Regions from separate parts of the Pantoea sp. SGAir0175 genome, predicted to be linked through region 1. Evidence: predicted binding sites of a transcription regulator. Region 1 holds the regulator's gene; the other holds the start of a gene.
What was found. The regulator ArgR, encoded in region 1, controls arginine synthesis, uptake and breakdown. The targets are predictions, from matches to a motif close to ANTGAATAAAAATACANT.

Region 1 (15,844 bases):
GTTCTCTTTACGCGCCACCTCGGAACGGCCCATCACCGAAATAAAGTAGTCGCCGTTACGCGTCAGCACCGGTTTGAACATCGGGTCCTGATCCATCAGCGCTTTAAGCTTACGGGCAATGGCGATGGTGACATTCTTTTCATGCAAACCATGCTGGCCCGAGGCGCCCGGATCCTGACCGCCGTGTCCGGCATCAATCGCCACGATCACCGCATCGTTACGGCTGACCGCGCCGCCCGGACGCACCGTGGTGTTGCTGCTGGTCACCGCCGTCACCGGATTGGCGTTGAACGGATTGCCCTGGCTGGTCGTAGCGCTGTCGCTCTGGCGCGCACGCGTCACCGGTGCGGCCGCCGTGCTGCGTCTGGCGGGCTGCGTTCCGCTGATGGTGAACACCACGCGGTACTGATTGCCGTCACGCTGCGTACTGGCGCGCGTTTTCGCCGCCTGCGTCAGCTCAAACACCAGCCGGATGCTCTGCTTATCCTTCGGCTGGCTGTTGCGAATACGTTTGACGATGTTATCGCCGCTAAAGTTGAGCGGCAGGCCCTGAATACTGCCGCTCTGGCGAATATCCAGCACCACCCGGTTCGGGTTGTGCAGCGGAAAGAAGCCATACACCGGCTGGCCGTTAAAGCTCAGGGTCACCGTCGCCTGGCTGTCGCCGTTATCGACTTTGATATCCGATAGTGTCGCGGCCAGCGCCGACGAGGAGAACAGACACAGCAGGGCGAGCATCATCCCGGTAACGCGTGACATCATGCCGGTTCCCTGCCCTGCTGAAACTGCTGCAGCAGCGTGTTGCCGAGCGGCGAATGCGCGCTGATTTCCGCTGCGCGCGCGCTGGCGACGTAGCTTAGCGTCAGTGCCAGATCCGGCTCTGGCAGCACACCTGCGCCCTGCTGCGGCCACTCAACCAGGCAAAGCGCGTCGCCGCTGAAGTAGTCACGGATGCCCATAAACTCCAGCTCTTCCGGGTCGGCGAGGCGATAGAGATCGAAATGGTACAGGCTACGGTCGCCCAGCTGATAGGGCTCAACCAGCGTATAGGTTGGACTTTTGACGTTGCCCTGATGGCCAAGCGCCTGCAAAAAGCCGCGGCTGAAGGTGGTTTTACCGGCACCCAGATCGCCATACAGATAGATCACCACCGCGCTGCTGCAAACGCGGGCCAGTTGCGCACCCAGATTCAGGGTTGCCGCCTCATCGGGCAAAGGAATAACACAGGTCTTCATGCTTTATTGTTGGATCATCTCTGGATTAACAAACTGCCACAGCAGTGCGAACAAATCAGTGGCTAACATGCCGCGCGTCCCGCGCTGTCGCGCTACCGCATCCGCCGCGGCACCGTGCGCGACACAGCCCGCACAGGCGGCGTCAAACAGGGTGGCCTGCTGGCCCAACAGGGCGGCGATAATACCGCTCAGCACATCGCCCATACCGCCGGACGCCATGCCTGCATTGCCGACATCCGCAATCGCCATGTCGCCCGTCGCGCTGGCAATTACCGTACCGGCACCTTTCAGCACCACCACGCCGCCGTAGCGGTTTGCCAGGGTCTGCGCGGCGTGTAAGCGGTCACTCTCAATCTCTGCGGTTTTCACCCCGAGCAGGCGTGCTGCCTCGCCGGGATGCGGCGTAATGATGCGATTCTGACGGTTATCTGCATTGATTGCCAGCAGGTTAAGCGCATCAGCATCCCAAAGCATCGGCTTTTCACTCAGTGCCACCTTTTTCAGTGCCTTCTGAGCCCATTCACGCTGGCCAAGACCGGGACCGATGGCAATGACATCCGCCCACGCCAGCGCGTCGTCCAGCCGCGCGTCGCTCAGGGCATCCACCATCAGCTCCGGTCGTGCGCTGAGAATCGGACCAATATTATCTTCATGCGTTAACACCCGCACAAGCCCGGCACCGCTGCGCAGCGCCGCTTCGCCGGTCATGCGGATCGCGCCGGCCGTGCCGCTGTCGCCGCCGACCACCAGCAAACGGCCGTGATCGCCCTTATGCGAGGTGGCTTTGCGCGGCTTCAGCCAGCGCGGTAAATCCGCTGCAGCGTAGCGATGAATCGGCGCCGGCTCGCCAGCCAGAAACGTGTCCAGGCCAAGCGTCGCGCAATGCAGCACGCCGACGTGGTCACGCGCTTTGCCGGTGAGCTGACCGGGCTTCAGCGCAATCATACTTAGCGTACAGTCCGCCACGACTGCCGCCCCTGGCGTGGTGCCGGTCGCCGCCACCAGCCCGGAAGGGATATCGACGGCAAACACCGGCGCGGCGTGCGCGTTGACCTGTTCGATCAGCGACTGATAAGGCGCGGCAGGCGCGCGATTCAGCCCGGTGCCCAGCAGCGCATCAACAATCACGTCGATGTGTTCCGGCCAGGCAGCGTCGGCGGCATGAATCACGCCGCCCGCCGCCAGCCAGCCGTCGCGCGCCTGCTGTGCTTCTTCCGGCAGCGGACGTTCGCTGTCACAGGCCAGCAGCGTCACGCTCAGCCCGGCGGCCTGCGCCAGCCGCGCCACCACGTAGCCATCACCGCCGTTATTACCGTGGCCGCATAAAATCAGCCAGTGCTGCGCCTGCGGCCACTGCTGGCGAATCCGTTCATAACTGGCCTGCCCGGCGCGCTGCATCAGTTCATACAGCGTCAGGCCCAGGCTATCGGCGGCGTCGCACTCCAGTTGCGGCATGGCCTGCGCAGGCCAGACAGAGTGTGGTAAACTGCGTGCGTTTGCTTCAATTGCCTGGTCTCTCATGTCATACCCTCTCGATCTTCAACAGCTCGCTCAACAGATTAAACAGTGGGGGCGCGAACTCGGCTTTCAGCAGGTGGGTATTTGCGATACCGACCTGAGCGCCGAAGAGCCGAAACTGCAGCAGTGGCTGGAGAAACAGTATCACGGCGAGATGGACTGGATGGCGCGTCACGGTATGATGCGCGCCCGTCCGCATGAACTGCTGCCCGGCACGCTGCGCGTGATCAGCGTACGCATGAACTATCTTCCGGCCAAAGCCGCGTTTGCCAGCACGTTAAAAAACCCGCAGCTGGGTTATGTCAGCCGCTACGCGCTGGGCCGCGATTACCACAAAGTATTGCGCAATCGACTGAAAAAGCTCGGAGAAAAAATCCAGGCCCACTGCGGCGCACTCAATTTTCGTCCGTTTGTTGACTCCGCGCCGATTCTGGAGCGGCCGATTGCCGTCAAAGCCGGACTCGGCTGGACCGGCAAACATTCGCTGGTGCTTAATCGCGAAGCCGGCTCATGGTTTTTCCTCGGCGAACTGCTGATTGATCTACCGCTGCCGGTGGATGAGCCGCAGCAAGAGCAGTGCGGCCGCTGCGTCGCCTGCATGACCATCTGCCCGACCGGCGCCATCGTCGAACCTTATGTCGTCGATGCGCGCCGCTGCATCTCCTATCTCACCATTGAACTGGAAGGCGCCATTCCCGAAGCGCTGCGCCCGCTGATCGGCAACCGCATTTACGGCTGTGACGACTGCCAGCTGATCTGCCCGTGGAATCGCTATGGTCAGCTGACCGACGAAGAGGATTTTTCGCCGCGCGCGGTGCTGCACGCGCCGCAGCTGGTCGAACTGTTCGGCTGGGATGAAGCCCGTTTTCTGCGCGTCACGGAAGGCTCCGCCATTCGCCGCATCGGCCATCTGCGCTGGCTGCGTAACGTAGCGGTGGCGCTGGGTAATGCGCCCTGGGCACCCGAGAATCTCACGGCATTAGAACAGCGGCGCGGTGAACATCCGCTGCTGGATGAGCACATTGACTGGGCGATAGCGCAACAGCGGCAAAAGCGCGCGGCGCAGGCGATAGAGGTGCAATCGGCACAGCAGCAGCGGCTGGTGCGCGCCGTCGAGAAAGGGTTACCGCGTGATGCATGATTGAGCAATCGCGCAGGATATTATGCTTTTCCACATGCTGTGAATAAAATTATTTCCCCGAATAGTGACGTGGATCGTTATTTCGTCTAAAAGGGGCATTCACAGTCTGAAATATCATTTACCCAATAAAAAACATAGAGTTAGATAATTACTGTAAACATTTACGTCGGGTTTTGCACGCAGGGGCTTGTCCAGAGCTTGTGGATAACTCTGTTCAAAACGGTTTTGCAGATAGGGTAAAACGCCGTCAGCACGTTGCGGGCGCATTGTGGATAACCTGTAAGATTACTGCAACAGACGCAGACATCTCAGGCACTCACGCGGCGTGCAAAATTTCCAGATAACAAACGGAACCGCACAGGTAAAACGACTGCAGCAGTTGTATGTCTGATTGCGCCCGGGGGCAAATAACTTTAGTGAATATGAAAATCTGGAGCGGGAAACGAGACTCGAACTCGCGACCCCGACCTTGGCAAGGTCGTGCTCTACCAACTGAGCTATTCCCGCATAATCTTCGTATTTTAGTCTGCCACGGCGTTGGCTGCCTTCGCTCACCCAGGTCACTTACTCGTGTAAGCTCCCAGGGATTCGCTCAGTTGCCGCCTTGTTGCAAACTCAAATACTCGATTATGTACCGGCATTCTTAAGTCACAACAACCGCAAAAAGACTAAATCCGTGATTTGGATGGCGTACTGCAACAGAGACTGGAGCGGGAAACGAGACTCGAACTCGCGACCCCGACCTTGGCAAGGTCGTGCTCTACCAACTGAGCTATTCCCGCATAATCGTCGTCTTTCATTGCGCTGCGGCGTTAACGGCCTGGACGCGGCTGAAATCCTTGATTCTGATGCATTACTTTTTACTGCACGTTCTGGAGCGGGAAACGAGACTCGAACTCGCGACCCCGACCTTGGCAAGGTCGTGCTCTACCAACTGAGCTATTCCCGCATCATTGTCTTTCAATCTGCTGCGGCATTGACCGCCTTAGCGCAACTGAACTACCTGATTCAGAACATTTGTTACTTTTACTGCTCCGTACCTGCTGTAAATTCTTCACCGGTACGGGGTGCGCATTATACGAGAAATCCTTCCCGCCGCAAGCGTTGCAAAGCAAAATTTTGCGCTTTGCGCGCGTTTGCTGTTTTAATCGGCAAACTGCTGCTTTCCTGCGCACCCGCGTTGATTTACAGCTGCAGGAAGTGCTCGCGGTAGTAGGCCAGCTCGGCAATGGACTCGCGAATGTCGTCCAGCGCCTGATGCGTACCGGCCTTTTTAAAGCCTGGCAGAATCTCTGGCTTCCAGCGGCGCGCCAGCTCTTTCAGCGTGCTGACATCGAGATAGCGGTAGTGGAAATAGGCTTCCAGCTCCGGCATGTACTTAAACAGGAAGCGGCGATCCTGGCCAATGCTGTTGCCGCAAATCGGTGAGGTGTTGGCCGGAACCCACTGCTGCAGAAACGCAATCGTCGCCTGCTCCGCCGCACGATCGTCATGCTGGCTGGCCTTCACGCGCGCAACCAGCCCGCTATTGGTGTGGGTGCGTACATTCCAGTCATCCATCAGCGCCAGCTGCGCATCGGACTGATGCACCGCCAGTACCGGACCTTCGGCCAGAATGTTGAGGTTGGCGTCCGTTACAATGGTGGCGATCTCAATAATGCGATCGCGCTCCGGATCCAGTCCGGTCATTTCCAGGTCGATCCAAATCAGATTGTTTTCATTTCCCGCTGTCATGCATTTCCCGCCTGTTGCCAAAGTCGTCATTAGCCTGAATTAAGGTGTATCATAGACGTTTTGCCCAGCGGGGCGAAGCCTGGCGAAAGCGTGAGAGGATGCGTGAGCAAAAATAAATTGTCGAAGGGTCAACAACGTCGCGTGAGCGCCAACCATCAGCGTCGTCTGCAGCAACGGAACGAAAAGCCGGAACCGGACGACAGCCTGTTTGGTGAAGCCTCTGAAGGCGTAGTGATCAGCCGCTTTGGCATGCACGCGGATGTGGAAGACAGCGCCGGCGAGGTGCATCGCTGTAATATCCGCCGCACCATTCGCTCGCTGGTCACCGGTGACCGCGTAGTGTGGCGCGCCGCCGGCGAAAACGGTGGCAAAGGTATTGTTGAAGCCGTACACCCGCGCCAGACGGTGCTGACGCGTCCGGACTTCTATGACGGCGTGAAACCAATCGCCGCCAACATTGATCAGATCATAATTGTGTCGGCGATCCTGCCGGAGCTGTCGCTGAACATTATCGATCGCTATCTGGTGGCCAGCGAAACGCTCGGCGTGGAGCCGCTGCTGGTACTGAATAAAACCGATCTGCTGGATGACGACGCGCGGGCGTTTGTCGATGAGCAGATGGATATCTATCGCCACATTGGCTATCGCGTACTGATGGTGTCGAGCCGCGCCAAAGATGGACTGAAGGATCTGGAAGCGGCGCTCACCGGCCGGGTCAGCATTTTTGCCGGCCAGTCGGGCGTGGGTAAATCCAGCCTGCTGAACAATCTGCTCGGCCTCGACCTGGCAGGCGATGAGATCCTGACCAATGATGTGTCGGACGTGTCCGGCCTCGGCCAGCACACCACCACCGCCTCACGGCTGTATCACTTCCCGCACGGCGGCGATGTCATCGATTCGCCTGGCGTGCGCGAGTTCGGTTTGTGGCATCTGGAGCCGGAACAAATTACTCAGGGATTTGTCGAATTTCGTGAATTTCTCGGCGGTTGCAAGTTCCGTGACTGCAAGCACGACAACGACCCAGGCTGCGCCATCCGCGAAGCGGTGGAGAACGGGATCATCGACATTTCACGCTTCGATAACTACCACCGTATTCTGGAGAGCATGGCGCAGGTAAAAACGCGTAAAAACTTTTCCGCCAGCGAAGATTAACGGGTACAACGGCACATTCGCCAACTGACCGGGGCGCTGCTACAATCCGCCCCCTTTTGTGTAAACCAAACGTTATTAAGCCAGGAGGCAACGGTGTTTGATCGTTTTAAACTCGGCCTGAATCACATTCTGCCTAAAAAAGCGCTGACCGAACTCGCCGGTTGGGGCGCCAGCCGCCGCGCTGGCTGGCTGACCAAAGCGGTCATCGACATTTTTGTCTGGTTCTACAAAGTGGATATGGCGGAAGCCAGCAAGCCGCACACCGGCAGCTACCGCACCTTTAATGACTTCTTTGTACGCCCGTTAAAAGAGGGTGCGCGCCCTATCGATCCGGACGCTTCGCTGCTGGCCTTGCCAGCCGATGGCGCCATCAGCCAGCTGGGCCGTATTGCTGGCGATCAGATCTTCCAGGCCAAAGGCCACACCTACTCGCTGCAGGCGCTGCTGGCCGGCAATGACGATCTGGCGGAAAAATTTGTCGACGGTGAGTTCGTTACCACTTACCTTGCGCCGCGCGACTACCACCGCGTGCACATGCCGTGTAACGGCATCCTGCGCGAAATGATCTACGTGCCGGGCGATCTCTACTCGGTTAACCCGCTGACCGCGCGCAACATCCCGAACCTGTTTGCCCGTAACGAACGCGTGATCTGCGTATTCGATACCGATCACGGCCCGATGGTGCAGATCCTCGTGGGCGCCACCATCGTCGGCAGCATCGAAACCGTCTGGGCCGGCACCGTGACGCCGCCGCGCGAAGGGGTGATCAAACGCTGGCGCTACCCATCTGCCGATCATGATGGCGCGGTCGTGCTGCTGAAAGGTCAGGAGATGGGCCGCTTTAAGCTGGGCTCGACGGTGATCAACCTGTTCGCGCCGAACCGCGTTAAGCTGGCTGAAAGCCTTGAAGCCGAAAGCAAAACCCGCCTGGGTCAGCCGCTGGCTATCGCCCTGCCGCAGCCCGGCGACAGCGCTCCGCTCATCGACTAATTCCGGGAAACACCGCCGTGCGCGCCTCTCTTTTTCTGCTGCTGAGCCTGGTGCTCAGCAGCACCGCCTTTGCCGCCACCGTTCCACCCGCCAGCCAGCTGAAACAGGATCTGGAAACGGCGAAATCCGCGAAAAGCTCGCCCAACCAGGCCGAACAGGTGCAGGCGCTGGAAGCAGCAATTAACTTCCTGTCCGAACGCGACGACTCGCTGGAACGGGCGAAACAGTATCAGCAGGTAATCGATGATTTCCCGCGGCTGGCGCGCGAGCTGCGTCAGCAAATCGCCACGCTGACCGACAGCAGCAAGCCAGTGCGCAGCAACATGAGCAATGCCGAGCTGGATCAGGAGATCCTGCAGGTTAGCAGCCAGCTGCTGGAGGAGAGCCGCCAGGCGCAGCAGGAGCAGGATCGCGCCCGCGAAATCAGCGATTCTCTGTCGCAGCTGCCGCAGCAGCAGACCGATGCGCGGCGCGCCATGACCGAAAGCGAACGGCGCGCACAGGGCGTGGCGGCTGCCGCTACCCCGCTGGCACAGGCGCAGATTTATGCGCGTCAGACCGAGAGCGCTGCCAGTAAAGCGCGGGTAGATGAGCTGGAGCTGGCGCAGCTGTCGGCTAATAACCGTCAGGAGCTGGCGCGCATGCGCGCGGAAGTGCATCAGCGCAAAGCCACCCAGCTGGATAACTATCTGCAGGCGCTGCGCAATCAGCTCAACAACCAGCGCCAGCGCGAAGCCGAACTGGCGCTGGAGCGCACCGAACAGCTGGCGGAAAACAGCGGCGATCTGCCGGCCTCCATCAGCGATCAGTTCCGCGTTAACCGCGAGCTCTCCGCCGATCTGAATCAGCAGGCGCAGCGTATGGATCTGGTGGCCTCGCAGCAGCGTCTCGCCACCAATCAGACATTGCAGGTGCGCCAGGCGCTGAGCACGCTGCGCGAGCAGTCACAGTGGCTGGGCGTGTCGAACCTGCTGGGTGAAGCGCTGCGCGCGCAGGTGGCGCGCCTGCCGGAGATGCCGAAATCCCAGCAGATCGACAGTGAAATGGGCCAGCTGCGCGTGCAGCGGCTGCATTATGAAGACCTGCTGGAGCGCCAGCAGGCGCTGCGCAAAGAGAAACAGGCGGACGGCACGCCGTTCACCAGTGAACAGACGCGCATTCTGGATGCCCAGCTGAAAACCCAGCGCGAACTACTGAACTCACTGATTTCCGGCTGCGACACGCTGATTCTGGAAATCACCAAGCTGAAGGTTTCCAATACGCAGCTGCAGGACGCGCTGAGTGAAGTTAAAGAGGCGACGCACCGCTATCTGTTCTGGACCGCCGACGTCAGCCCGGTTGGCCTGAAATATCCGCTGGACGTGGCCACCGACCTGACGCGCCTGCTGTCGCTGGACACGCTGGGCCAGCTGGGCAAAGCGCTGGCGATGATGTTCACCAACCGTGAAACGGTGCTGCCAATTATTGGCGCCATTCTGCTGGTGGGCTTCAGCATCAGCACGCGTCGTCACTACAACGCCTTTATGGCGCGTGCGGCCAGCCGCGTGGGGAAAGTGACGCAGGACCGCTTCAGCCTGACGCTGCGCACCGTCTTCTGGTCGATTCTGGTCGCGGTGCCGCTGCCGGTGCTGTGGGCCGCGCTCGGCTTTGGCCTGCAGCACGCCTGGCCTTACCCGTTTGCCGTAGCGATTGGCGATGGCATCACTGCCACCCTGCCGCTGCTGTGGGCATTCATGATCAGCGCGGCTTTTGCCCGTCCTGACGGCCTGTTTGTCGTGCACTTCCGCTGGCCGCAGGCGCGGGTCGCGCGCGCCATGCGTTATTACTCGCTGACGGTCGGCCTGATCGTACCGCTGATTATGCTGCTGATTGCTTTCGCCAATCTCGACGATCCGCAGTTCTCCGCCACGCTGGGGCGCTTGTGCTTTATTCTGATCTGCGGGGCGCTGAGCATTGTCACCGTCAGCCTGAAACGCGCAGGTATCCCGCTCTATTTAGATAAAGAGGGCGACGGCGACAACTTCGTTAACCGGATTCTGTGGAACCTGATGATCGCCATTCCGCTGGTGGCGGCGCTGGCCTCCTGCATTGGCTATCTGGCCACCGCGCAGGCGCTGCTGGCGCGCCTGGAAACCTCGGTCGGCATCTGGTTCTTCCTGCTGGTGATTTACCACATCATTCGCCGCTGGATGCTGATTCAGCGCCGCCGCATCGCCTTTGACCGCGCGCGCCAGCGTCGTGCCGATATGCTGGCCAACCGCGCGCGCAGCGAAGAGGAAAAAGAGCAGCAGTCTGCCGTCAGCACCGATACCGTGGAAGTCGAAGAGCCGATTATCGATCTGGATGCGATCAGCGCGCAGTCGCTGCGGCTGGTCCGCTCGATTCTGACGCTGATTGCGCTGGTGTCGGTGATTGTGCTGTGGTCTGAGATCCACTCCGCGTTCAGCTTCCTCGACAACATCCCGCTGTGGGATGCCAGCACCACGGTGCAGGGCGTCGAGAGCGTACAGCCCATTACGCTGGGTGCCGTGCTGATCGCCATCCTGATCTTTATCATTACCACCCAGCTGGTGCGCAATATGCCGGCGCTGCTGGAGCTGGCGCTGCTGCAACACCTCAGCCTGTCGCCCGGTACCGGTTACGCCATTACCACCCTGACCAAATACGCGCTGATGCTGGTCGGCGGTCTGATTGGTTTCTCGATTATTGGCGTGGAGTGGTCAAAACTGCAGTGGCTGGTAGCGGCGCTGGGTCTGGGGCTGGGCTTTGGGATGCAGGAGATCTTTGCCAACTTTATCTCCGGCCTGATCATCCTGTTTGAGAAACCGATTCGTATCGGCGATACCGTGACCATTCGCGATTTGACCGGCAGCATCACCCGCATCAATACGCGCGCCACCACCATTACCGACTGGGACCGCAAAGAGATTATTGTGCCGAACAAGGCCTTTATCACCGAGCAGTTCGTCAACTGGTCGCTGTCGGATTCGGTGACGCGCGTGGTGCTGACCATTCCGGCACCGGCCCACGTTAACAGCGAAGAGGTGACGACCATCCTGAAGCAGGCGGCCGATCGCTGTACCTACGTGCTGGATATGCCAGCGCCGGATGTGTTCCTTGTGGATCTGCAGCAGGGCATTCAGCTGTTTGAGCTGCGCGTGCACGCGGCGGAGATGGGTCATCGCATGCCGCTGCGCCATGAGCTGCATCAGCTGATTCTGCGCGGCTTTGAAGAGCATGGCATTGAGATGCCGTTCCCGCCGTTCCAGGTACGGATGGAAACGCTGGGGCGCAAAACGCCGGCCAGCAACGGTTCGACTGCCAGCCGGACCTTCAAATCCGGTGGCCTGTAAAACAAAACGCCCGGCATGCGCCGGGCGTTTTTTCTTTACGCGCGAGTTACTTCACAAACTCTTCGCCCTGCGCGATATCTTTTTTCAGCGTCTCCAGCATGCCGTTAAGCGCCTGCTGTTCGAAATCACTGAGCGGCCCGAGCGGACGGCGTTCGGCGATACCGTTTTTGCCCAGCAGCAGCGGCTGCGAGAAGAAGCGCGCGTACTCGCCGTCGCCTTCCACATAGGCGCACTCTACGACATTGGCTTCGCCCTGCAGTGCACGAATCAGCGACAGACCAAAGCGCGCCGCCGCCTGGCCCATCGACAGCGTCGCCGAGCCGCCACCGGCTTTGGCTTCCACCACTTCGGTACCGGCATTCTGAATACGTTTCGTCAGGTCGGCGATCTCCTGCTCGCTGAAGCTGACGCCTTTAACCTGCGACAGCAGCGGCAGAATGGTCACGCCTGAATGCCCGCCGACCACCGGCACTTCAATCTCCGTAGGCTGTTTGCCCTTCAGGGCAGCGACAAAGGTGTTGGCGCGAATCACATCCAGCGTCGAGACGCCAAACAGCCGGTTTTTATCGTACACACCGGCTTTTTTCAGCACTTCGGCGGCAATCGCCACCGTGGTATTTACCGGGTTAGTGATGACGCCAATCAGCGCTTTTGGCGCGGTGGTCGCCACCTGTTCAATCAGGTTACGCACGATACCGGCGTTGACGTTAAACAGATCGGCGCGGTCCATGCCAGGTTTGCGTGCCACACCGGCCGAGATCAGCACCACATCGGCGCCGTGCAGAGCCGGCGTCGCATCTTCGCCACTGAACCCTTCAACTTTCACGGCGGTAGGAATGTGACTGAGATCAACCGCGACGCCTGGTGTCACCGGGGCAATGTCATACAGTGAGAGGGCTGAACCTGCGGGTAATTGGGTCTTGAGCAGCAGAGCGAGTGCCTGGCCAATACCACCAGCTGCACCGAGAACGGCAACTTTCATCCTGAACTCCTTATTAAGGTGGGGCAGAGATATGCCGGAAATCCATCAGGTTACGAGTTTAATCAACTTCTCAGGCGATAGCGACACACCTGTCGCGCAATAACATTACGCCGCAATCGGCTCCCGAGACATCTCCACTTCAGAAGTCGCCTGAATGATCCAGTCGCAGCCAGAAGACTATGGACGGCAATGATCATCGTTTTGTTGTTACCACTTCAATAATATAACAACTTTGCAACCTTCGCTTTGCGCGCCAGCGCGCGATTTTGGTGCAGGATAAAACTCTGTTATCATGCCCGCCCCACACGCGCATGCCGTGAATTCACGCATCCGCTTATTGCATAAAAATTCATCTAAATGCATAATAATTTATCTGCGACGGGCCTGTTGCCTGCTGCAACCCTCTTTTATTGGTAGCTTATGCGAAACCCATCTAAACAAGACGATCTGATAAAGGCGTTCAAAGCCTTACTGAAAGAAGAAAAGTTCAGCTCTCAGGGCGAAATTGTCCAGGCGCTGCAGGAAGACGGCTTCGGCAACATCAACCAGTCAAAAGTTTCTCGTATGCTGACCAAGTTTGGCGCGGTGCGCACGCGTAACGCCAAAATGGAGATGGTGTACTGCCTGCCTGCCGAACTGGGCGTGCCTACCACCACCAGTCCGCTGAAGAATCTGGTGCTGGATATCGACTATAACGATGCGCTGGTAGTGATTCATACCAGCCCGGGCGCGGCCCAGCTGATCGCCCGCCTGCTCGACTCCCTCGGCAAAGCCGAAGGCATTCTCGGCACCATCGCCGGTGACGACACCATCTTTATTACGCCAGCGCGCGCCTTTACGGTGAAGCAGCTGTATGACGCCGTGCTGGTGTTATTCGAACAGGAACTATAAAACCCTGTCTGTTACCGGCGGTTCACCTGCCGGTAACCTTGCCTGCCCGCCCACGTTTCTCCCGCTGTTTTATCGCCAACACCTTACAAAATAACCGCTTAGCCATATTCCGCCGGGTTCTCAATGCGCGAAGGTATTGGTACGACCTTTTCGCCTGCTTAACCCTTTGCGCTATTTTACGCTGTTTTACAATTAGTGCTTAGCGGTTATCTCTTGCTTTTAGCGCACAGCCAGCTTGATCAACCACATTGTTTCGCACAAAAAGATAATTTGATGCAGATCATTGTTTTTGCATGGAAATACACCCTCCTGGTTAAGATCCAGGCGGTTTTAATAACTTTGCGTTATAAAAATGTGCCATAAGGATAAAGAATTACAACCAATCATTATTAGCGGGATATTAATTTCATGGGTGATTAGATCTATACTTCTTTTCGTGATGCAAATCACACGAAATCAAAAAGAGAAAAACAGAAGACGAGGAAAAATACCATGAACGTTAAAACTACTATCGCCACCCTGAGTGTTCTATCTGCCCTGTCATTTGGTGCTTTCGCCGCAGATTCTATCAACGCCGAACAGGCAGCGAACCTGCAGCCGGTCGGCACCATCAGCGTCAGCGGCATTGGCGGCTCACCGATGGATATCCATCAGCAGCTGAACGCCAAAGCTGAAGCGCAAGGTGCTAAAGCCTATCGCGTTGTTGAGGCTTATAACGACAACAGCTACCACGCAACCGCGGAACTTTATAAATAAGTTTGCCGGAACAAGATGCAGTGTGAACGGCGACCCGTTTGAGAGGCGTTTGCCTCTCAGGTTGCCCACCCCATTTCAGGAGAGTGAATCATGAAAACCAAATTATCTATTGCTGTACTGAGTCTGGCTTCCGTTCTGTCTTTTGGCGCCAGTGCTGCCACCCTGGTAACCAACACCCAGGCTGAAAATCTGCAGCCGCTGAATCAGACCATTAGCGTGAGCGGCGTCGACGGCGACCAGACCAATATCCGTCAGGAACTGTCCCAGAAAGCCGATGCTCAGGGTGCCAGCCATTACCGCATCATTGAGAACAATCAGGACAACACCTTCCACGTGACGGCTGAACTGTACAAATAAACTTTAACTATCGATCCGGCGTTATGCAGTCGCCGGGAGAAGATCGACGACCCGCTTACCCTCTTAGTGCCGCAGGTTGTTGATTCTAATGAGGAGACGAATTATGAAAATCAAAACAACCATCGCAACCGCTACGCTGCTTTCTCTGTTCGCTTTTGGCGCTTCAGCTGCCCAACTGGTAACGGATGAATCCGCGCAGAATCTGCAATCTACCGGCCAGACCATTACCGTTAGCGGAACAGGCGGCTCACCTATGGATTACCGCGCTCAGCTTTCTCAGAAAGCCGATGAGCAGGGTGCCAGCGCGTATAAAGTGATTGAAGCGCGCACCGGTGACAGCTATCACCTGACTGCAGAGCTGTACAAATAATTCCTCGTCAATTCTGACGAACCCTTTGGCCCCGCCTGCCGGGGCCCTTTTTGGTTGTGCTACTGAACATTAAAGCGGAGCTGGCCTTCCAGCTCCTCTTCTGCCTCATCGAATAGCAATATCAGCGCACCATAGCGGCGTTTCTGCCCTTTCCCCAGATTGATGAACGCAATTTCCAGCGGCAGCGGGATCTGCTCGCCGATGATCATTTCCCACAGATCGTCCAGATCCTGAATGGTGCGATCCGCCAGCGCGAAACGTTCGCAAAACTGACGGTAGAAATGAGCCTGATCGACGATTTCATTGAAGTCGAAACGCTCGGTTCTCATGGTGACATCCTCTCGCTACGCCAGACCGCCGAGGTGCAGCGCTTTGACTTCCAGATACTCTTCCATGCCCAGCACCGATCCTTCGCGTCCCAGTCCGGACTCTTTCACGCCGCCAAACGGCGCCAGCTCGGTCGAGACCGCACACTCGTTGATCCCAATCATGCCGGCTTCCAGCGCCGCCGAAACGCGGAACACGCGCTGCAGATTCTGCGTATAGAAGTAAGCCGCCAGACCGTATTCGGTATTGTTGGCGCGCGCGATCACCTCAGCTTCATCGTCAAAGCGGAAGCAGGCGGCCACCGGACCGAAGGTCTCTTCCTGCGCCAGCTGCATCTCTTCATGCGCATCGGCAATCACCGTCGGCTGCCAGAAGTTACCGCCCAGCGGATGGCGCTCGCCGCCCACCAGCAGTTTCCCACCTTTGCTCAGCGCATCTTTGACATGCTCTTCCACTTTCTCCACCGCGGACGGCTCAATCAGCGGCCCGACCACCACGCCCGGCTCCACGCCGTTGCCCACTTTCAGTTTGCCCACCGCCTCAGCCAGCTGATGCACAAAGCGGTCGTATATTGCGTTGTGGATATAGAAGCGGTTAACGCTGACGCACACCTGGCCGGCGTTACGGAATTTGTTGGCGATAGCCCCCTGCACCGCCGCGTCGATATCGGCATCGTCAAACACGATATAGGGCGCGTTGCCGCCCAGCTCCATCGAGACTTTCTTCATGGTTTCGGCCGCGTTCCGCATCAGCGTTTTCCCCACTGCGGTGGAACCGGTAAAGGAGATTTTACGCACCGCGCGGGAAGCCATAATGGCGTCGCTGATGGCGTGCGTGTCGCCGGCTACCGCGTTCAGCACGCCGTCCGGCACGCCCGCCTTTTGTGCCAGCGCCACCAGCGCAAAGGCGCTGAGCGGGGTGTTATTGGCCGGCTTGATGATGCCGGTGCAGCCGGCCGCCAGCGCCGGGCCGAGTTTGCGCGTCAGCATCGCCATCGGGAAATTCCACGGCGTGATGGCAGCGACCACGCCAATCGGC
Region 2 (15,844 bases), 300 kb from region 1:
CCGATATCCGGATATTCGGCACGCACCAGCGCGCTGTACACCAGAATCCCCAGCAGAAAAAATGCCGCCGCCAGCGAAGGCATGCCGTCCGGCATATTGCGGTTGAGATAGCGCTGATGCAGACACCACGCGGCAAGGCCAAGGGCGATCAGCGGGAAAATCGAAAAGGGAACAAAGGTGCTGAACAGCACCGAAAAGGAGCCGTTGATAGCTAAACCGGTGATAAAAGCCAGTAACAGCGTTCCTTTATCGCGAGGGTTTTGCTCAATCATTTCATTATCCTTATCACATTACTCTTCGGGGGTTTCCAGGGTAACCGCCAGGCGCTCTTGCTCCCGGCGATACCAGTAATACGCGCCTTTGGCGATCATTCGCAGCTGCAGCACCAGACGCTCTTCCAGTTTGCGCCGCTGTTCGATATCCACATCCAGCGCTTCCGCGCCGGCGCTGAACACAATCGTCACCATCGCTTCTGCCTGCGCTTCGGTAAAGCTGCGCGGCATGCGGTTTTCCAGCTCAAGGTAGTCGGCCAGTTCAGCGATAAAGTGCTGAATCTCCCGCGCGACCGCCGCACGAAAAGCCGCTGACGTGCCGGAGCGCTCGCGTAGTAAGAGACGAAAAGCGTTGGGATTGTTCCCGATGAACTCCATAAACGTGGCGACCGAGGTTTTGATGATGCTGCCGCCTTTGGCAATGCGCTGGCGCGCCTGGCGCATCAGCTGGCGCAGCATCAGGCCACTTTCATCAACCATTGTCAGGCCGAGCTCATCCACATCGCGAAAGTGACGGTAAAACGAGGTCGGTGCAATGCCGGCTTCGCGTGCCACTTCGCGTAAACTCAGGCTGGCAAAACTCCTTTCTGCACTTAACTGACTGAATGCCGCTTCAATCAGTGAACGTCGTGTACGTTCTTTTTGTTGCGCTCGAACGCCCATTTTCCCGGCCTTGTGAGTAATCAGGCAGGCACTATAACAAACTTTTCAGCGTACAGCGGCGCAAAGTTTGTGACCGCCTGTTAACCTCACTGATTGTCAAACTTTGCCAATTTACGCTGTTAGAATTCAGATGTGCGCGGCGAGATGTTAGAATCTCGTTGTAAAAATGTATAGAAACATAGGACGTACTGGTATGCAAAAGTCTTACGATTACGATGCCATTGTGATTGGCTCCGGTCCGGGCGGCGAAGGTGCGGCGATGGGGCTGGTGAAGCAGGGAGCGCGCATTGCAGTGATCGAACGCTACCACAACATCGGCGGCGGTTGTACTCACTGGGGAACCATCCCTTCCAAAGCTCTGCGTCACGCTGTCAGCCGTATCATCGAGTTCAATCAAAACCCTCTTTATAGCGATCACACCCGACTCCTGCGCTCCTCGTTCGCCGACATTCTGAATCATACTGAGAACGTCATCAGCCAGCAGACTGCCATGCGTCAGGGCTTTTACGAGCGTAACCGCTGTGAGCTTTATCAGGGCGACGCCCATTTTGTTGATGCCAACACCATCGAAGTGGAACAGCCAGACGGCACGCGCGAGCGCTTAACCGCAGAGAAGTTTGTCATCGCCTGTGGTTCCCGCCCGTATCATCCGGCGGACGTCGATTTTACCCATCCGCGCATTTACGACTCCGACTCCATCCTCAACCTGCATCATGAACCCGGCCACGTCATCATTTACGGTGCGGGTGTGATTGGCTGTGAATATGCGTCGATTTTCCGCGGTCTTAACGTCAAGGTTGACCTGATCAACACCCGCGATCGCCTGCTGGCGTTCCTCGATCAGGAGATGTCCGATTCGCTCTCTTATCACTTCTGGAACAGCGGCGTGGTGATTCGTCACAACGAAGAGTTTGAGAAGATTGAAGGTGTCAGCGATGGCGTCATCATGCACCTCAAGTCCGGCAAAAAGGTCAAAGCCGATTGCCTGCTGTACGCTAACGGCCGTACCGGTAATACCGATTCACTGGCGCTGGAAAACGTCGGGCTGGAAGCTGATGGCCGTGGACTGCTGAAAGTGAACAGTATGTATCAGACCGCGCAGCCGCACATTTATGCGGTGGGCGACGTGATTGGCTACCCGAGCCTGGCCTCTGCCGCTTACGATCAGGGCCGCATTGCCGCGCAGGCGATCATCAAAGGGGAAGCCACCGCGCACCTGATTGAAGATATCCCGACCGGGATTTACACCATTCCGGAAATCAGCTCCGTCGGCAAAACCGAACAGCAGCTGACGGCGATGAAAGTGCCGTATGAAGTGGGCCGTGCGCAGTTTAAGCATCTGGCGCGCGCGCAGATTGTCGGCATGCACGTCGGCAGCCTGAAGATCCTGTTCCACCGCGAAACCAAAGAGATTCTGGGTATTCACTGCTTTGGCGAGCGTGCGGCGGAGATCATTCACATCGGCCAGGCCATCATGGAGCAGAAGAACGGCGGTAACACGATTGAGTATTTCGTGAACACCACCTTCAACTACCCCACCATGGCCGAAGCCTACCGCGTGGCGGCGTTAAACGGCTTAAACCGCCTGTTTTAACGAACGGTCCAGGTAACCCTGCATGTGGGTTTTAATTGCTTCTGCCAGCTGCTCATAGCGGCTGCGCAGAGGCGATCCCGGACGATACACCAGCGCGATGGTGCGCTGCGGCACCGGTTTGTAACACGGCAGATAGCACACGCCATCACGTACGCGCTCATTCGGTACCGCCAGCGACGGCAGCAAAGTGATACCGCTGCCGGCTGCTACCATGTTGCGCAGCGTTTCCAGGCTGGTCGCACGGAAATGAGTATCTTCATCAGCGCCGGCTTCGAAGCAGAAGCCCATCGCCTGATCGCGCAGACAGTGACCATCTTCCAGCATCAGCAGTTTCTCACCGGCCAGATCCGACATCGGCACGCGATCGCGATCGTGCCACGGGTGATCCTGATAGATCGCCAGCTTCATCGGCTCATCAAACAGCGGCACTTCAATAAAAGCTTCGCTCTCTTTTACCAGCGCCAGAATCGCGCAGTCGAGCTTACCGCTGTCGAGCTGCGCCAGCAGCTGCTGCGTTTGCGCCTCGTGCAGATACATCTCGAGTTTCGGGAAGGTCTGATGCAGCATCGGAATAATATGCGGCAGCAGATAGGGACCGGTGGTCGGAATCAGACCAATGTGCAGCGGCCCGGACATGGTTTCGCCCTGCTGGCTGGCCATCTCCTTTAGTACCTTCACTTCACGCAGCACGGTTCGCGCCTGATCCACCAGCAGCAGTCCAGCCTGAGTAAACAGCACCTTACGGCTGGTCCGTTCCAGCAGCATCACACCCAGTTCATCTTCCAGCTTGCGAATCTGCCCGCTCAGGGTCGGCTGGCTGACATGACAGGCATCAGCGGCACGACGAAAGTGGCGATGTTCCGCCAGCGAAACCAGATATTCCAGATCACGAATGTTCATTGATAGCCTCCAAACCACGATAGCCCGTGGCGATAGATAGAATAGCAATGAACGATTAGCCCTATCAAGCGGTGAACAGGAATAATACCGGCCATCTGATTAAGACCACAGATTGTTAAAGCGGCTAACGCACACACGCAACAACAACAATCTGGAGCAGCACCTGCAACCTGCTCACGAAATCACTGAGTTGGCCGGGAGTGCCAGCCCTTTGATGATGTGCCTATAACTATATGTAATTCCGAAGCTAGAGGTTGGCGGGCTACTTAAAGCCCGCTTTTTTTTGCCTCTGCATCACAGTGGCACATCACCCAGCAACTGCTGCAAATCCTGCTCCGTCAGCACCAGGGAGTGACTGACGATACCGGACTGCGTCAGCTCCTGCTGCAGATCGTCATTATTCAGCACCAGCTCATACTGCTGCGTGGCCGGGTTAAGCTCCGCGTCCTGGAACAGGTTAACCGGCACGCTGGCCAGCAGGTCGTGCAGATGCAGGCCGCTGAGTGCCTCCGGCCGGGCCACATCTCCCGTAATATCATCCGCAACGATCAGGCTGACCGGCGCACTGACATTCCCTGCGCCGCATGTCACCACAATCTGATGCTCGCCAGCGGCCAGCGCATGAGACGGCGTAAAGGTCCATTTGTGATCGCTATCGACCAGCGCGCTGCCGAGCGGCTCATCGTTATCAAACAGCTCAACCCGGCTGCCGGGCTGGCCTTTACCGGAAAAGGTCGGCTGGGTTTGCGTAGTGCTCTCTTCCGGCCAGATAAACTGCGCGCCGCTGTGCATCGCGGTTAGCGTGACCGGCACAAAACCGGCGTCTTCGACGATCAGCGTGAAGGGCGCGCTGGCGCTCTGCGGCATTGCCGCCACCTGTGCCACGAACTGATGACTCCCGCCCGCCAGCGCGGCAGGCAGCGTAAAACTGAAGTAGCCGGTCTGAGCATCGCTGAGAGTGCTGCCCACTAACTCGCCGTTATGGTAACACTCAAGCGTGACGCCACGGCCGGCATAGCCGTTCAGCGCAGGGCGCGTATCGCGGGTGATTTCGCCATCGACAATAAAACCGCCGTCATTCACCGAGGCGGAATCGAAGGTGACAGGAACCTGGTTTTCAACGGCCGGCTCCAGAGGAAAGAAAGGGTAGCCAAAGCGTGAAGTGCTCATTTATATTCTCCAAATTAACTGCGAGCACACTTTAAGAACTCTTCACGCCAGGCCGATCAAGAATTGTCTCTTTTTTGCGAAAGAAATTTCCTGGCGCGCATTACGCCAGGTTTAAGCGCTGCTTCGCTTCGCCGATCGCCAGCGCCACCTGCTGTGGTGCCACGCCGCCGCGCGCGTTACGCTTATCGAGACAAGACTGCAGCGACAGCACCGGATAAACATCTTCCCCGATCGCCGCGCTAAACTGCTTAAGCTGCGCCAGACTTAATGCTTCCAGCGCGACGCCTTGTTTGATCGCTTCCACCACGGTTTCGCCGACGATATGGTGCGCTTCGCGGAACGGCACGCCTTTGGCTACCAGATAATCGGCCAGTTCGGTCGAGTTAGCGTAACCCTGCTCGGCGGCTTCCTGACAGCGCGGACGCTTCACCTGAATGCCATCCAGCACCAGCGCTGACATATGCAGGCAGTCAAGCCAGGTATCGAGCGCATCGAACAGCCCTTCTTTGTCTTCCTGCATATCTTTGTTGTACGCCAGCGGCAGCCCTTTCAGCGTCATCATCATGCCGGTCAGTGCGCCCTGCACGCGACCGCACTTGCCGCGGATCAGCTCCAGCGCGTCCGGATTTTTCTTCTGCGGCATCAGCGATGAGCCCGACGTCACTTTATCGGACAGCTCAATAAAGCCGGCTTCACCGGTGTTGAAGAAGATCATGTCTTCAGCGAAGCGCGACAGGTGCACCATGCCAATCGAGGCATCAGACAGCAGCTCCAGCACGTGATCGCGGTCGGACACGGTATCCAGGCTGTTACGCGTGGCAGAGGCGAAGCCGAGCCAGCCGGCCAGCTGCTCACGGTCGATCTCATAAGCAGTACCGGCCAGCGCGCCGCAGCCCAGCGGGCTGACATCCAGCCGCTTCAGCGTATCCTGCAGACGGCTCTCGTCGCGCGCCAGCATCTCAACGTAGGCCAGACACCAGTGGGCAAACGTCACCGGCTGCGCCCGCTGCAGGTGGGTGTAGCCCGGCATCACGGCATCCTGATTGGCTTCAGCCGTGGCTACCAGCGCTGACTGCAGCTCGCGCGTGGCTTCCAGCAGCAGTGCCACCTGCGTTTTACACCACAGTTTGAGATCGGTCGCCACCTGGTCGTTACGGCTGCGCCCGGTGTGCAGCTTTTTGCCCAGCGCGCCGACTTTGTCGATCAGCTTGCCTTCCACCCAGCTGTGAATATCCTCGGCATCGCTCTGCAGAATCTGCTGAGGGTTGGCGCGAACCTCTTCCAGCAGCGCATTCAGCGCGGCTTCCAGCTGCTGCTGCTCTTCACTGCTCAGCACGTTTACCGTTACCAGCGCTTTTGACCAGGCCACCGAACCGATGATGTCCTGCTCCGCCAGGCGGTAGTCAAACCGCAGTGAATCGTTGAACTGTTTAAACCGTTGATCTGCCGCCTGTGAAAAACGTCCGCCCCAAAGTGCCATCTGTTTGCTCCTGAATCTGTTAAACAAAGGGCGGCCCGAAGCCGCCCCTGCAAAATATGTCGCCTGCCGCCGGTGTTACTTCTTCTGCTCGTTCAGCGCGCGAATGCGTGAAGAGAGCGAGAACAGACGGATAAAGCCGCCCGCGTGACGGTGATCGTACACTTCGTCTTCGCCGAAGGTGGCAAACTCTTCTGAGTACAGGCTGTTCGCCGATTTTTTCTGGATCGCCGTGGCCTGGCCTTTGTACAGCTGCAGTACCACTTCACCGTTCACCAGCTCTGCCAGCGATGCGGCAGCGGCCTGGATTGACTGACGCAGCGGTGCGAACCAGCGGCCGTCATACACCACGTAAGACATCTCCTGACCCAGCTGTTCACGCCATTTAAAGCTGTCGCGATCCAGTACCAGCTGCTCAACCGCACGCAGCGCGTTGACCATGATGGTGCCGCCAGGGGTTTCGTAGCAGCCGCGTGATTTGATGCCCACCAGACGGTTTTCCACGATATCAATCCGGCCCACGCCGTGTTTCGCTCCCAGCGCATTGAGTTTTTCCAGACACTGGAACGGGCTCAGTTTCTCACCGTTCACCGCGACAACCTGGCCTTTCTCCACGCTGACGGTGACGTTTTCTGGCTGATCCGGCGCTTCCAGCGGATCGACGGTCCACACCCAGCAATCTTTGTTCGGCGCGTTCCACGGGCTCTCCAGCACGCCACCTTCGGTCGAGATGTGCCAGGCGTTCTCATCACGACTGTAGATTTTTTCCAGCGACGCGGTGGTCGGAATATTGCGCTCTTTCAGGTAATCCAGCAGCGCTTCACGCGAACGCAGGTTCCACTCACGCCATGGTGCCACCACTTTAAGCTGCGGTGCCAGCGCGGTATAGGTGTTTTCGAAACGCACCTGATCGTTGCCTTTACCGGTTGCGCCGTGGCACAGCGCGTCTGCGCCCACTTTCAGCGCCAGTTCAACCTGCGCTTTGGCGATGATAGGACGCGCCATTGAGGTGCCCAGCAGATAGGTGCCTTCGTACAGCGCACCGGTCTGCAGCACCGGGTAAACGTATTCGCTGATAAACTCTTCACGCAGATCGACCACGTGGCACTCAGACGCGCCCGACTGCAGCGCTTTCTTCTCTACGCCTTCCAGATCGGCCGGATCCTGACCAATGTTGGCCACGAACGCCACCACTTCACAACCACCGTAGTTCTCTTTCAGCCAGGGAATGATGGCCGAGGTATCCAGACCGCCCGAGTAAGCCAGAACGATTTTTTTGATGTTTTGCGTGCTCATGTCGTAATCCTTGATTATGCGAGAATCCGGGTGCCAATCGACACGCCGTTGAAAAGGGTTGGCAGCTGTTCAGCATGACGCCAGCTGGCGATATCCACCGGGCGGCCCAGCGTACGCGCCGCGTCGAGCGCCGCATGCACTTTCACAATCATGCCATCGGTAATAATGCCCTGAGCAATCAGCTGCTCGGCTTTGGCTGCGGTCATCTCGGCGATGCGCTGACCTTTGCCGTCGAGAATACCGCTGACGTCTGACAGCAGTACCAGATCGGCACCGATGGTCGCCGCCAGCGCGGTCGCGGCCTGGTCGGCGTTGACGTTCATCAGTTCGCCGCCGTCGGTGATGCCAATCGAGCTGATCACCGGCATATAGCCTGCATCCAGCAGCGTATTGAGCAGCTGCGGATTGCCCGGCGTGGCGTTGCCGACATGCCCCAGCTCCTCATCGAACTGTGCCACGTTCACCAGTCCGGCATCGCCGAGGCATAAACCCACTGCGCCAATGCCGTACTTCTTCGCCCATGCCAGCAGCGTTTTGTTGGCGGTGCCGGCCAGCGCACCGGTAATAATGTCGATCTGATCGGCTGGCGTCACGCGCAAACCGTTCTTCTTTTTCACCGGCAGCGCCAGTTTCTTCATCAGCTCGTCCACCAGGCAGCCACCGCCGTGGACGATGATCAGCGGACGCTGATACTGCGTGCGGTACGCCAGCAGGGCATCAAACAGACGCGCCAGCGCTTCTTCGCTATCCAGCAGTACGCCGCCCAGCTTAATGATCAGAGGATTGCTCATGGTCAGGTTATCCGTCCGTTAAATCAGAGACAGCGTTTCGGGGAAGCCGAAACGAATATTGAGACACTGCACCGCCTGTGAGGAGGCGCCTTTCAGCAGGTTGTCTTCCGCTGCGACAACAATCAGGTGCTCGCCCTGCACGGCAAAGCCGATATCGCAGAACGGCAGGCCAACCACCGCTTTCAGCGCCGGTACGCCTTTGTCGTACAGCCGCACCAGTGGTTTATCGTGGTAAGCGCTGTGGAACGCCGCCGCCACATCCTGCTGGCTCACACCGGCGTTCAGACGGCAGGTGATGGTTTCCAGAATGCCGCGCGGGAAATTACCGAGATGCGGCGTGAAGATCACCGGCGTGCCGAGATGGGCCACAATCTCCGGATGGTGACGGTGATTGAAGAGACCGTACGGCTGCAGGCTGACCTCACAGAAGCTGGTGGTGACGCTGGCTTTACGTCCGGCACCGCTGACGCCGCTGGTGGCATTGATGACCGGCCACTGAGCCGAATTAAGCAGGCCAGCCTTAATCAGCGGTTTAAGCGCCAGCTGCGCGGCGGTCGGATAGCAACCCGGCACTGCCACCAGCTGCGCGTCTTTAATCTGCTCGTGGTTCCATTCGGCCAGGCCGTAAACGGCTTTGTCGAGCCACGCCTGGTGCTGATGGCTGAAACCGTAATACTGTTGATAAAAGCCGTCGTCGTTAACGCGGAACGCGCCTGAGAGGTCGAACACCACGCAGCCGGCTTTCAGGAATTCCGGAGCCAGATCGTGGCTGACTTCGTGTGCGGTGGCGAGGAACACCACATCGACCTTGCCGGCCCACTCTGCGGCATCACCCAGCGGCTGCAATGGCAAATCGACCCTGCCTTTCAGCTGCGGATGGAGATCGGAGAGTAACTTTCCGGCATCCGGGCTTTGCGCTGAAACCGCCAAAGCGGTTATGTTCATATGCGGGTGGCGATTCAGGTAGGTGGCAAGCTCTACGCCAGCATAACCACTGGCACCAACGATCAGCGTATTCAACATCAGGCTGTATACCTTATTACAGTCACACGTATCGGGTCGCGGCATTGCCCCGTTGCCCACGATGCCGTTTGCAGCTTTTTTCAGTTCACATGCAGACGACGTTAATGTATTTTTATTCACTATTAATGCATTAATATTGATACATCCTAACCCAGGGACCGTCAACAGTGAAGACAAAAATTCCACCTTTTATCGAACTCTACCGCCAGCTGATTGCAACACCGTCGATCAGCGCCACCGACAGCGCGCTGGATCAGAGCAATGAAACTTTAATCAATTTGCTGGCGGGCTGGTTCCGCGATCTCGGCTTCAGCGTGGAAGTCCAGCCGGTGCCGGGTACGCGCCATAAATTCAACCTGCTGGCGCGCAGCGGCAGCGGCGCAGGTGGCCTGCTGCTGGCGGGCCATACCGACACCGTGCCGTACGACGATGGCCGCTGGACGCGCGATCCCTTCACCCTGACCGAACACGACAACAAGCTGTACGGCTTAGGCACCGCCGACATGAAAGGCTTCTTTGCCTTTATTCTTGATGCGCTGCGTGACGTTGACGTGACGAAGCTCAGCAAACCGCTGTACATCCTCGCCACCGCCGATGAAGAGACCACGATGGCCGGCGCGAAATACTTTTCTGAATCGACCCAGCTGCGGCCGGACTGCGCCATCATCGGCGAACCGACGTCGCTGAAACCGGTGCGCGCCCACAAAGGCCATTTGTCGCACGCCATCCGTATTCAGGGTCAGTCTGGTCATTCCAGCGATCCGGCGCGCGGCGTGAACGCTATCGAGCTGATGCATGAATCCATTACTCAGCTGATGCAGCTGCGTAATACGCTGAAAGAGCGCTATCACCATGACGGCTTCGCCATTCCGTATCCGACCATGAACTTTGGCCATATCCACGGCGGCGACGCGGCGAACCGCATCTGCGCCTGCTGTGAGCTGCATATGGATATCCGTCCGCTGCCGGGACTGACGCTGAGCGATCTCGACGGTTTACTCAATGAAGCGCTGGCACCGGTGAGCGCGCGCTGGCCGGGCCGTCTGACTGTCGGTGAGCTGCATCCGCCGATTCCCGGCTACGAATGCCCGGCCGATCATGAACTGGTGAAGGTGGTGGAGAAGCTGCTGGGGGTGCCGACAGAAGTGGTGAATTACTGCACCGAAGCGCCGTTTATCCAGCAGTTGTGCCCGACGCTGGTGTTAGGGCCTGGATCCATCAATCAGGCGCATCAGCCAGACGAGTTTATTGATACCGCATTTATTAAGCCGACTCATGCGCTTATCACTCAGGTTGTGCAGCATTTTTGCCATTGATGATTAAAAGATGGGGCATTTCACTGCGAAATCAGCAAATTTCCCCGTCATTATCCGGGATTTGATAATAAGAATAACTTATCCCACCTCCTGTCAATTAAATTCGATGAATTTCCGATAGTTAGCAGCACGATACCGGCAATTTAAGTCAATTGACGAACAGGAAGAACCGTGGCTAGATAAAAGACGATGTTATGCCCGTTGGGTATAGAGGTTTTATATTTAAGACGATAAGGGTGTCAGGGTCACATGAACGAACAATATTCCGCAATGCGAAGTAATGTCAGTATGCTCGGCAAACTGCTCGGGGATACGATAAAGGATGCACTGGGAGAGAACATCCTCGATCGGGTGGAGACCATCCGCAAGCTCTCTAAGTCATCCCGTGCAGGAAATGACACTCATCGTAAGGAACTGCTCTCCACGCTGCAAAACCTGTCTAACGACGAGCTGCTGCCGGTGGCACGCGCGTTCAGCCAGTTCCTTAACCTCACCAACGTGGCAGAACAGTATCAAACCATTTCGCGCAGCGGCGACGGTGCTAACCATCCGGAGCTGCTGAAAAAAACCTTCGAGCGCCTGAAGCAGCAGAGCGATCTCAGCGAGCCGGCCATCCGCCAGGCGATTGAGGAGCTGTCGCTGGAGCTGGTGCTCACCGCTCACCCGACCGAAATTACCCGCCGCACGCTGATCCACAAGCTGGGCGAAGTGAACAGCTGTCTGCAGCAGCTCGACCACAGTGACATCACCGACTACGAACGCAACCAGGTTATGCGCCGTCTGCGTCAGCTGGTAGCGCAGGCGTGGCACACCGATGAGATCCGTAAATATCGCCCGACGCCGGTAGATGAAGCCAAATGGGGCTTCGCGGTGGTGGAGAACAGCCTGTGGGAAGGCGTACCGGCGTTTCTGCGCGAGCTAAACCAGCAGGTGGAAGAGAGCTTCGGCATCCAGCTGCCGGTGGATTTTGTGCCCATCAAATTTACCTCGTGGATGGGCGGCGACCGTGACGGTAACCCGAACGTCACCGCACCGATTACCCGCCACGTAATGCAGCTAAGCCGCTGGAAAGCCGCCGACCTGTTCCTGCGCGACATCGGCGTGCTGGTGTCCGAGCTGTCGATGTCCGAGTGCAGCGACGAAGTGCGCGAACTGTGTGGCGATGCGGAGGCGCTGGAGCCGTATCGTGTGATTCTGAAGCGTATCCGCAGCCAGCTGATGAGCACCCAGAGCTATCTGGAGCGCCGTCTGAAGGGTGAGCGCCTGCCGCGTCCGGCCGATCTGCTGGTTTCAAACGATCAGCTGTGGCAGCCACTGTTTGCTATTTACCAGTCGCTGCAGCAGTGCGGCATGGGCATTATCGCCAACGGCCAGCTGCTGGATACGCTGCGCCGCGTGAAGTGCTTCGGCGTGCCGCTGGTGCGCATCGATATCCGTCAGGAGAGCACCCGCCACACCGAAGCGATTGCCGAAGTGACGCGCTATCTCGGACTGGGCGACTATGAAAGCTGGTCAGAAGCCGATAAGCAGGCGTTCCTGATCCGTGAACTGAATTCCAAGCGGCCGCTGCTGCCGCGGCAGTGGGAGCCCAGCGACAACACGCGTGAAGTGCTGGATACCTGTAAAGTAGCGGCAGAAGCGCCGCAGGGCTCGATTGCCGCCTATGTGATTTCGATGGCCAAAACGCCGTCTGACGTGCTGGCGGTGCATCTGCTGCTGAAAGAGGCCGGCATCCCTTACGCAATGCCGGTGGCGCCGCTGTTTGAAACCCTCGACGACCTCAACAACGCCAATGACGTGATGAGCCAGCTGCTGAATATCGACTGGTATCGCGGCTTCATCAACGGCAAGCAGATGGTGATGATTGGCTATTCCGACTCGGCAAAAGATGCCGGCGTGATGGCAGCCAGCTGGGCGCAGTATCAGGCCCAGGATGCACTGATTAAAACCTGCGACAAAGCCGGCATTACCCTGACGCTGTTCCACGGACGCGGCGGTTCGATTGGCCGCGGTGGCGCACCGGCGCATGCAGCTCTGCTTTCACAGCCGCCGGGCAGCCTGAAAGGCGGCCTGCGCGTGACCGAACAGGGAGAAATGATTCGCTTCAAATATGGCCTGCCGGAAGTCACCATCGCCAGCCTGTCGCTTTACACCGGGGCGATTCTGGAAGCCAACCTGCTGCCACCGCCAGAGCCAAAACGCGAATGGCAGGAGATCATGAACGGCCTGTCAGCCTATTCGTGCGCCATGTACCGTGGCTATGTGCGTGAAAATCCGGACTTCGTACCCTACTTCCGCTCGGCGACGCCAGAGCAGGAGCTGGGTAAACTGCCGCTCGGATCGCGCCCGGCGAAACGGCGTCCGACCGGCGGCGTAGAGTCGCTGCGCGCCATTCCATGGATCTTCGCCTGGACGCAGAACCGCCTGATGCTGCCCGCGTGGCTGGGGGCCGGCGCGGCGCTGCAGAAAGCGATGGACGAAGGCCATCAGGATCAGCTGGAAACCATGTGCAGCGAATGGCCGTTCTTCGCCACGCGCCTCGGCATGCTGGAGATGGTGTTCTCGAAGGCTGACCTGTGGCTGGCGGAGTATTACGATCAGCGTCTGGTGGATAAATCGCTGTGGCCGCTCGGCAAACAGCTGCGCGATCAGCTCGATGCCGACATCAAAGCGGTGCTGACCATCGCGAACGATGCGCATCTGATGGCGGACCAGCCGTGGATCGCCGAATCCATCGCGCTGCGTAACGTCTACACCGATCCGCTCAACGTGCTGCAGGCGGAACTGCTGCAGCGTGCGCGTGCGCAGGAAGAGCGCGGCGATGAACCTGATGCGCGCGTAGAACAGGCGCTGATGGTCACTATCGCTGGCGTTGCGGCCGGCATGCGTAACACCGGCTAACGGCTGGCGGCGCATCACGCATCACAGCAAGAAGGGAGCCCTGAGGCCCCCTTCTCTTTTATCCTTTCACGCTTATGCCGCCAGCGTCGGGCGAACACCCAGCGTGTGGCAGATGGCGTAGCTCATCTCGGCGCGGTTCAGCGTGTAGAAGTGAAAGTCCTTCACCCCTTCGCGCGACAGGATTTTCACCATGTCCATGGCGATGTTGGCACCGACCATTTTGCGCGTCTCCGCATCATCATCCAGCCCGTCAAACATGGCGTTCATCCAGCCCGGTACGCGCACGTTGGTCATGGTGGCGAAACGTTGCAGCTGTTTAAAGTTGGAGACCGGCAGAATGCCCGGCACGATCTCCACGTCGATACCGGTGGCCACGCAGCGATCGCGAAAGCGCAGATAGCTCTCCACGTCGAAGAAAAACTGGGTAATCGCGCGACTGGCGCCGGCATCAATTTTTCGCTTCAGATTGATCAGATCCGCCTGCGCACTCTTCGCTTCCGGATGCACTTCGGGATAGGCCGCTACCGAGATGTCGAAATCACCGACCTCTTTCAGCAGCGACACCAGATCGCTGCCGTACATGTCCGGTTTGCCGCCGCCCGGTGGTAAATCGCCGCGCAGCGCCACGATATGGCGAATGCCGTTATTCCAGTAGTCACGCGCAATGGCGCGCAGTTCATCGCGCGTCGCATCAATACAGGTGAGGTGCGGTGCCGCTTCCAGTCCGGTGCGCTCTTTAATGCCTTTGATGATGCTGTGAGTGCGGTCGCGCTCGCCGGAGTTGGCTCCGTAAGTTACCGAGACGAATTTGGGTTTCAGGCTGCTCAGGCGGTCGATGGAGTTCCACAGGGTTGCTTCCATTTCGCTGGTGCGGGGCGGGAAAAACTCAAAAGAGACATTAATTTGCCCGTTCAGCTCAGCCAGGCTCTGGTTCAGCGCTTCGCGCTGATTGGCATGAAAGAAACTCATCCTGTTACCTCATCATCACATATCGATTAATTTGCGAACCGCGAACATCCATACGTTTAGACGTCCAGATGCACAAAATGAACGATCTTCAGCTTAGCGTCAACATAAAATTGCTTGCCGGGCGTGACAAATATTCAACCAAAGTGAAAGGGATTCACCTGACGGGGAAGCAGAAGGAAAAACGCAGACAGCGGACGCCGTCTGCGCAGCAGGTTTACAGCAGTTGGGCGAGACGATTGATATCAGACTGTAGCGCACCGGCGGTGACATCCCGGCCGGCACCCGGCCCGCGGATCACCAGCGGATTGTCGCGATACCAGCGGCTTTCGATGGCAAACACGTTATCGCACGGCAGCAGCGCCGCCAGCGGATGCTCCGGACGCACCGCTTCCACGCCGACGCGCGCTTTACCGTTGGCATCGAAACGCGCCACGTAGCGCAGCACCAGCCCCATCTCCTGTGCGGCTTCGAAGCGCTGCAGCATCTGCTCGTTCAGCTCGTCGGCGTTTTCGAAGAAGTGGTCGATGGATTCGCCTTCGCACTGTGACGGCACCAGCGATTCAACCCGCACCTGATCCGGTTCGATGTCATAACCGGCTTCGCGCGCCAGAATCACCAGTTTGCGCATCACGTCCTGACCGGAGAGATCGACGCGCGGGTCGGGCTCGGTTAAGCCCTGCTGCCACGCCTGATCGACCAGCTCGCTGAACGGCACCGTGCCGTCAAACTGCAGGAACAGCCACGACAGCGTGCCGGAGAAGATACCGCTAATCGCCAGAATGCTGTCGCCGCTTTCGCGCAGGTCGCGCACCGTATGATTGACCGGCAGTCCGGCACCCACGGTCGCGTTATACAGCCAGTGGCGGCCGGTTTTGGCGAAGGCATCGCGTACCTGGCGCCAGCTCTGGCCGCTGGCAGCGCCGGCCACTTTGTTGGCGCTGATGACGTGGAAGCCGTGGCTGGCAAAATCGTGATACTGCTGCGCCAGCGAATCACTGGCGGTGACGTCCAGCACCACCAGATCGTCAAACGGGTGCGCGCGCATCCACAGGAACAGCGACTCTTCGTCGCGCGCTTCGGCTTCATCATCAAAGAAGGCCAGCGCCCGACTGGCGTCGAGACCGTCATAGCTCAGCAGGCTGCGGCTACTGTCCGCCACGCCCGCCAGCACAAACTCGAACCCGGTACGCGCCGACAGCGTCTCCTGCTCGCGCGCGAACAGCTCCAGCCAGCGTGAGCCGATATTGCCTTTGCCGAACAGAATCAGGCCGATGCGCTTCTCGGCGCGGAACAGCGACTGGTGCAGTCCCTGAATCAGGTGCTGGGTCGGTCCGACGCGCAGCACCGCCACCAGGCTGATGTGATCTTCTGACTGCCAGACGAATTCGACCGGCTGGTCTTTGATCTGCTGCCAGAAGCGATGGCTGTGCAGCGGATTACGCGTTACGCCAGCACCGACCAGCGCCACCAGC

Region 2: the regulator ArgR is predicted to act here: its motif matches at 9,290-9,307, upstream of argC (N-acetyl-gamma-glutamyl-phosphate reductase).

The regions. Positions count from the first base shown of each region.
Region 1 covers NZ_CP028081.1:385,412-401,255, reverse strand. Annotated here, with positions in the region: gene amiB (N-acetylmuramoyl-L-alanine amidase AmiB) at 1-762, opposite strand, end outside; gene tsaE (tRNA (adenosine(37)-N6)-threonylcarbamoyltransferase complex ATPase subunit type 1 TsaE) at 759-1,235, opposite strand; gene nnr (bifunctional ADP-dependent NAD(P)H-hydrate dehydratase/NAD(P)H-hydrate epimerase) at 1,239-2,756, opposite strand; gene queG (tRNA epoxyqueuosine(34) reductase QueG) at 2,755-3,894, shown strand; tRNA gene C1N56_RS01900 (tRNA-Gly) at 4,326-4,401, opposite strand; tRNA gene C1N56_RS01895 (tRNA-Gly) at 4,601-4,676, opposite strand; tRNA gene C1N56_RS01890 (tRNA-Gly) at 4,768-4,843, opposite strand; gene orn (oligoribonuclease) at 5,080-5,628, opposite strand; gene rsgA (small ribosomal subunit biogenesis GTPase RsgA) at 5,731-6,780, shown strand; gene asd (archaetidylserine decarboxylase) at 6,874-7,770, shown strand; gene mscM (miniconductance mechanosensitive channel MscM) at 7,788-11,123, shown strand; gene mdh (malate dehydrogenase) at 11,170-12,105, opposite strand; gene argR (transcriptional regulator ArgR) at 12,526-12,996, shown strand; gene yhcN (peroxide/acid stress response protein YhcN) at 13,489-13,752, shown strand; gene C1N56_RS01850 (YdgH/BhsA/McbA-like domain containing protein) at 13,843-14,109, shown strand; gene yhcN (peroxide/acid stress response protein YhcN) at 14,213-14,479, shown strand; gene C1N56_RS01840 (barstar family protein) at 14,539-14,808, opposite strand; gene C1N56_RS01835 (NAD-dependent succinate-semialdehyde dehydrogenase) at 14,824-15,844, opposite strand, start outside.
Region 2 covers NZ_CP028081.1:88,858-104,701, reverse strand. Annotated here, with positions in the region: gene C1N56_RS00485 (YijD family membrane protein) at 1-272, opposite strand, end outside; gene fabR (HTH-type transcriptional repressor FabR) at 291-935, opposite strand; gene sthA (Si-specific NAD(P)(+) transhydrogenase) at 1,129-2,529, shown strand; gene oxyR (DNA-binding transcriptional regulator OxyR) at 2,512-3,429, opposite strand; gene C1N56_RS00465 (Ig-like domain-containing protein) at 3,724-4,599, opposite strand; gene argH (argininosuccinate lyase) at 4,700-6,079, opposite strand; gene C1N56_RS00455 (argininosuccinate synthase) at 6,155-7,372, opposite strand; gene argB (acetylglutamate kinase) at 7,387-8,163, opposite strand; gene argC (N-acetyl-gamma-glutamyl-phosphate reductase) at 8,182-9,186, opposite strand; gene argE (acetylornithine deacetylase) at 9,354-10,502, shown strand; gene ppc (phosphoenolpyruvate carboxylase) at 10,752-13,403, shown strand; gene metF (methylenetetrahydrofolate reductase) at 13,476-14,372, opposite strand; gene C1N56_RS00425 (bifunctional aspartate kinase/homoserine dehydrogenase II) at 14,587-15,844, opposite strand, start outside.